One region of the Variovorax sp. 01T439_2 genome, then DNA from elsewhere that is predicted to be linked to it. Evidence: predicted binding sites of a transcription regulator. Region 1 holds the regulator's gene; the other holds the start of a gene.

Region 1 (3,277 bases):
ACCGACGGCGGCCTGCCCGGCCTGCGCTGCATTGCCACGCGCCTGACCGATGCGCGCAGCCACAAGGTGCTGGCGCAGAGCTATGCGCTCACCAACATCGGCCGCGACATCGGGCCGCAGCAACTCGCGCAATGGCAAAGCTGGGCCGCCGAGGCCGAGCCCTGCCTGCGCCTGCTGCGCCAGGGCCTCTCGGTGCTGGGCGGGCTTGGCGAGGCGGGCGATCCGCACATGATGAAGCGCCTGCTCATCGCCGGCCAGGTGACCACCACCGTCTGGCGCCTGCAGCAGGCTGGCGGCGACTGGGCCGGCCGCACCCGCGCGCTGCTGTCGCAGCTGACCGGCCGGCCCGCGCGGCCCGGCCGCCCCGTGTCGGGCAACGTGCTGTATGCCGGCGTGGGCAAGCTGTTCTTCCTGCTGGAGGCGCTGGACACGTGAGCAAGCTGGTGTCGGATCAAGCCGATGGGCTGCGGCGGCTGCTTGCGCAGTCGTCGGCGCGCATCATCGCGATCGCAAGCATGGGCAACCGCCCCGGCGCCACCACGGCGGCCATGAACCTGGGCGCCGCGCTGGCCCACATGGGCAAGGACGTGCTGCTGCTCGACGAGCACGGGCCAGGGCCGGATACGGCGTGCGCCGCATGGGCCGCCGACCCGCTTGGAACGCTGGCCGACGTCGCCTCGCAGCGGCTGACCTGCGAGGGCGCCGCCGCGCGCACCGAGTGCGGCGTGCACGTGCTGCCGGCACCGCTCGGCGGCCAACCCGACCACACCGACCCGCGCCTGATGTGGGACGGCAGCATGATCCTGGTCGACGCGGCGCTCGACGCCGTCGGCAACCTGTCGCCGCTCGCGCGGCTGGCGGACGAGCTGGTGGTGGTGCTGCAGCCCCACCCGGCCTCCATCACCGCCACCTATTCGGGCATCAAGCGGCTGCACTACGCGCACGCGCTCAGGCAGCTTCGACTGCTGGTCAATGGCGTGGCCGACCCCGAGGCCGCGCGCCAGACCATGGCCAACCTGGTCGACACCGGCAGCCGCTACCTGGCGGTTTCCATACAGCCGGCCGGCTGGGTCCGCGCCGACCCGCACATGGCCGATGCCAGGCGCCTCGCCCGCACCGTGGTCGAGGCCTTCCCGGCCAGCCCGGCGGCGGTCGATTTCCGCGTCATTGCCGCCGCTGTTGCGCAGTGGCCCTGGCGTCCGGCCGTGCGGCCGCAGGACACCCGGACCGCGCTCTGGCGGCCCGAGGCGCTGGCATCGGAGCCCGTGGCGGCACAAGAGCAAGAGACGGAAGACGAAAGGGACGGCCGTGTACACCGCGCAGGGAACCTTTGAGAAGTCCCACCTGCTGAAGCAGCACCAGCCGATGGTGCGCCGCATGGCGCTCCAGATGCTGGCCAAGCTGCCCGCCAGCGTGGAGCTCGACGACCTGATCCAGGCCGGCATGATCGGCCTGCTCGACGCCTCCACGCGCTACCAGGACAACCGCGGCGCGCAGTTCGAGACCTTCGCCAGCCAGCGCATCCGCGGCGCCATGCTCGACGAACTGCGCGCGAGCGACTGGGGCTCGCGCGGCCTGCGCCAGTCGGCGCGCAAGGTCGAACAGGCCATCCAGGCACTGGAGCACCGGCTCGGCCGCTCCGCCAGCGAAGGAGAGATCGCCCGGGAACTGAAGATGGAGCTGGACGACTACCAGTCGCTGCTGCAGGACATCCAGGGCTGCCAACTGCTCTACGTGGAAGACTTTGCACAGGATGGTGAGGCCGAAAACCCTTGGCTCGAACGGCAGGCGCACAACGACGCCCGGCTCGGCGACGACGATCCGCTCGCGCAGCTGCTCGAAGCGGGTTTCCGCCATGAGCTCGTCGACGCGATTGCCGCGCTGCCCGAACGCGACCAGCTGCTGCTGAACCTGTACTACGAGGAAGAGCTGAACCTGCGCGAGATCGGCGCGATCCTGGAAGTGACCCAGTCGCGCGTGTGCCAGCTGCACAGCCAGGCGATCAGCAGGTTGCGGGCGAAGTTGAAGGATTCGCTTTAGGGGTCGGACCGGGCGCGGAGCGCTCCGAAACGGATTCTCGCCGGCGTGAGAGGTCGCACTGCCCGACCGTATCAGTAGGCGTACGGCGAGACCTGCACAAACGGGTCGGCCTGGACTCTAAAACCATATGGCGCTGGGACGGTGTTGTCGAAGCGGCCAGTAAACAGGTTCGCAGCCGCGAACTCAATGAATCTCCCGCGCTTGTCATTGATGACCCTGGCGCCGGGACAGCCCAACAGGCTTAGATGAATAACCGGTTGAAGCTGCGTTGAACAATAAACACTGACGGCAACGTCGCCGCTCATCGGCCGCACCGTTAGCTCAAGGCGTAGTTCTTGACGATGAACAACATAGTGAAACGAGACCCCGTACTCTTCTTCATCTGGAGCTACTCCGAGAAGTTCAAGGAATTCGACTGGCTCCCACACAAGTTCTGACATGACAAATCCGGCAGGCTATGGGGCGTTCTGCGGTGTAGCGACTATCCATTCTGCCGTCACAGCGCCATCGCCGTACATCAACAGGTCGACCACATTGTCGAGACTCACAAACCGAAAGTGACGCGGCATGCTTCGCGCTAGCCCAATGGTCTGGAAGTCTGTGAATGACGCCAACCACTGCGAGTTCTTGACCTCCAAGAGCGGGAATGCGTAGCCGTCCCATCTTCCCTCAAGCCGGGGAATCTCGGCTGTCGGCGTCGCCTCCCATGGGTGGGCGAACTCGGTGTGGGACATGCAAGCCATGACGCTATCAAAGCGGACCAGGAGATCCCGCGCTGAAGCGCCGCGAATGTTCGAAAAACTGAGTCGGACCGTGTGACCACCGGGTTCCGTGCACAGCACGATGTAAGCGCATGGAGCAACCACATCCCTGACCGGCGCGAAGCGAATGTAGGTTTCTTGCATTGGGGATACGTAGATCGCTTTGTTGGTCATTGGACAGTGCTTGGCCCGCGGATCGAGGATTTAGCCGCTTCGATCACGGGGCCCCATTCGCGTCAAAACGCTGCAGAAGGTCGACCACCGACGGTTCGACCGAAGGCGCTTTGACAGCACACGCAGATATCGCCATGGCCCGATGATATTCACAAGGCGATGGGCCGGAAGGTCCGACTCTGGCGACTGCAGCCATTGGGGCCAAAAGCGTGATTTTGTGGGCGCCCTCAGAGCGCGAGAATGTTGACAGCACTACAGGAGAACTTTTCTTGACGACCATCGCCATCACCCCCGCAATCGAC
Region 2 (3,277 bases), on a different contig from region 1:
GCCCGCCGCCACCAGCGACTGCGGCTGCGCGAGCTGCGTCACGTCGATCGCATAGGTGCCGGCCGCGGCCGTGCCTGCGGCTGCCGCGGTCAGCACGTCGGTTGCGCTGGAGACGGCCTTCACGCCCTGGAACAGCGCCGGGTCCGAGAGCTTCTTGGCCGCGGCCTGCAGCGTGCCCAGCGAGCTTTGCAGCGTGCCGTAGGCCGAGAGCTTGCTCGTGTAGCTCACCTGGCGCTGCTGCAGCGCCACCAGCGGCTGGCTCTCCGCCGTCTGCAGCTGCGAGAGCAAGGTGCTCAGGTCGAGGTTGGAGCCCACGCCCAGGCTGCTGATCGATGCCATGTTGAAATTTCCTGATGTCTGTGAATGAGAAGGCGGCGGCGGCTGTCAGGATTGCTTTCGCTGTCGTCTGCGGCCTGGCCGGAACCAGGCCGCAGGGAACAGCGCAGGCGGAGCCAGGCTTTCGCCCGGCGGCCTGCGCAATGCCTTTTCAGATCAGCGCAGGAGCGACAGCACGCCTTGCGTGGTCTGGTTCGCCTGGGCCAGCACCGAGGTACCGGCTTGCTGCAGGATCTGCGCACGGGTCATGTTCGACACTTCGGTTGCGTAGTCGGCGTCTTCGATGCGCGAGCGCGAGGACGACAGGTTGGTGATGGCGGTGCCCAGGTTGGAGATCACCGAGTCGAAACGGTTCTGCACCGCACCCAGCGAGCTGCGCAGGTCGTCGACTTGCTTGAGCGCTGCGTCGATGGCTTCGAGCGGGTTGGCGGTCGAGCCGGTCTGCAGGCTGGCGACCGAGACCTTCGAGGTGTCGACGGTGAAGGCAGCCGTGCCGGCGGTCGTGGCCGTGTCGGCGGAAGCCGGGTCGAGCGCGATGTAGCGGAACATGGCGGTGCCGTCGACCGCGCCGGTGAAGCCCTGGTTGATGAGCGACGAGGTTTCGCCGGCGCCGGTGGGCGTGATCGAGACTTCGGCGAACAGGTTGCCGTTCTTGTCGGCAACGGTGTTGCCGGTGAGCGTGGCGCCGCCTGCGGCCAGGCCGAGCTTGGTCGACAGGTCGTCGGTGGTCTTCTCGGCGACGGTGGTCGTGGTGACGGCCGTGGTCGAACCGTAGAGCGACTTCAGCTGGGCAGCCGTGGGCGCATCGCCAGCGGCCGAACCGGTCACGCCGTCGAATGCGAAGGCAGCCGTGGCGCCGGGGCCGGCCACGTTGAAGCCTTGCATGCCGAGCGTCTTCGAGCTGATTTCCTTCAGGTCGATGTCGATGGTCTCGCCGTCGTTGGCGCCGACCTGCACGGTCAGCGGCTTGGCCGACGACGACAGGACCTTCACGCCGTTGAAGTCGGTCTGCTTCGACACGCGGTCGATTTCACCGAGGCGCAGCTTGATTTCGTCCTGGATGGACTGCAGGTCGCTGCCCGAGTTGCTGCCGTTGGCGGCTTGCACCGACAGTTCGCGAACGCGTTGCAGGTTGTTGTTCACTTCCTTGAGCGCGCCTTCCGTCGTCTGCGCCAGCGAGATGCCGTCGTTGGCATTGCGCGAGGCTTGCGTCAGGCCGCGGATGTTGGCCGTGAAGCGGTTCGCAATGGCCTGGCCGGCGGCGTCGTCCTTGGCGCTGTTGATGCGCAGGCCGGAGGACAGGCGCTGGATCGCCGTGTTCAACGACGATTGCGACGCGTTGAGGTTGTTCTGCGTGAGCAGGGAAAGGCTGTTGGTGTTGATGACTTGCGCCATGTTCGACTCCTGATAGACAAAGGTTGTGGACTCCGGCCCTCAGGCCGCAACGCTGGACCCGCTCCCACTGTGAGACTCAAGCCATCGTTGGTTTAGTTATCGGCAGGGCTTTTCAAACATTTAGAGTCCGGCGCAAAAAAAGATGCGCGCCCCACAACCTCGGCGTTCAGGCGGGCAGGTTCATCACTTCCTGGTAGGCCGCCACCAGCCGGTTGCGCACCTGCAGCCCGGTCTGGAAAGCCACGTTGGCCTTCTGCAGGTCGACCATCACGTCGTTCAGCGCCACGCCGGGCTTGCCCATTTCGAAGTCCTCGGCCTGGCCGTAGGCCTTGGTCTGCGCGGTGCTGATGCTGTCGAGCGAGCGGCGCAGCTCGGCCGCAAAGCCCCCGGGCTGGACCGCCTCGGCGGCGGGTTGCGCAATGCCGCTCTGGAGCGCGGTGGCGCGCATCTGCTGCAGGACGGATTCGATGGCGGTGATCGACATGGAGAGCTCTCTCTGGATGGGTTGGATCTGGCGATGAAGAGGGAGGCCCAGGGCCTTCCCGCGTGTTTTCAGCGTAGCAGGCGAAGCCGCGGCGACATGCGCCCAACTGATGGCAAAACCCGCAGTTGTTCGACCAATCGAATATGGCCCGGCTGCTGAGAATCAACGCCGAACCCATAGCTCGCTGACGACACCACGGCCCCCTCGGCATGACCCCAGAACATCGAAGCCTCCAGCCCCTCGCCAAGACTCCGCGCCGCCCCGTGCATCCGGCCGCGGTGGAGGTTGCGCAATGAGTTCGGCGGCCCCCGCGGGCACCGGCCCGGCGCCCTCGCCCGCCTCCGGCCTTGCCGAGCGCCTGCGCACCCAGCCGAAGCTGCCGCTGATCGTCGGCGCGGCCGCCATTGCCGCGGCCGCCGCGGCGTTCCTGCTGTGGAGCCGCGCGCCCGACTACGGCGTGCTCTACACCAACGTGACGGACCGCGACGGCGGCGCCATCATCGCGTCGCTGCAGCAGATGAACGTGCCCTACAAGTTCGCCGAGGGCGGCGGCGCGATCCTGGTGGCGCGCGACAGGGTGCCCGAAGTGCGCCTGAAGCTCGCGTCGCAGGGCCTGCCCAAGGGCGGCGGGGTCGGCTTCGAGCTGATGGACAACCAGAAGTTCGGCACCAGCAACTTCGCCGAGCAGGTCAACTACCAGCGCGGGCTCGAAGGCGAGCTGGCGCGCTCGGTCGAATCGATCGGCTCGGTGGAATCGGCGCGCATCCACCTGGCGCTGCCCAAGCCTTCGCTCTTCGTGCGCGACCAGAAGAAGCCCTCGGCCTCGGTGATCCTGACGCTGCACCGCGGCCGCAGCATCGACGAAGGCCAGGTCAGCGCCATCGTGCACATGGTCTCCAGCAGCGTGCCCGACCTGGACGCCAAGAGCGTGACCGTGGTCGACCAGCGCGGCAACCTGCTGTCGGCTGCCAATGCCGGCGCGCGCGGGCTGGACGTGAGCCAGCTCAAGTACGCGCAGGAAATCGAGCAGGGCTACATCCGCCGCATCGAGGCGATCCTGCA

What was found. The regulator FliA, encoded in region 1, starts transcription of late flagellar genes. The targets are predictions, from matches to a motif close to CTAAAGTTTNNNNNNNNNNNGCCGNTA.
Region 2: the regulator FliA is predicted to act here: its motif matches at 1,829-1,855, upstream of AC1DOC_RS15675 (FliC/FljB family flagellin).

What each region holds. Positions count from the first base shown of each region.
Region 1 is NZ_JBFTPJ010000038.1:990-4,266, forward strand. Features, by position in the region: partial or broken gene AC1DOC_RS03275 (flagellar biosynthesis protein FlhF) at 1-435, shown strand, start outside; gene AC1DOC_RS03280 (MinD/ParA family ATP-binding protein) at 432-1,334, shown strand; gene AC1DOC_RS03285 (RNA polymerase sigma factor FliA) at 1,309-2,040, shown strand; gene AC1DOC_RS03290 (hypothetical protein) at 2,112-2,480, opposite strand; gene AC1DOC_RS03295 (hypothetical protein) at 2,496-2,975, opposite strand; gene kdsA (3-deoxy-8-phosphooctulonate synthase) at 3,245-3,277, shown strand, end outside.
Region 2 is NZ_JBFTPJ010000300.1:918-4,194, forward strand. Features, by position in the region: partial or broken gene fliD (flagellar filament capping protein FliD) at 1-339, opposite strand, end outside; gene AC1DOC_RS15675 (FliC/FljB family flagellin) at 493-1,731, opposite strand; gene fliE (flagellar hook-basal body complex protein FliE) at 1,898-2,215, opposite strand; gene fliF (flagellar basal-body MS-ring/collar protein FliF) at 2,508-3,277, shown strand, end outside.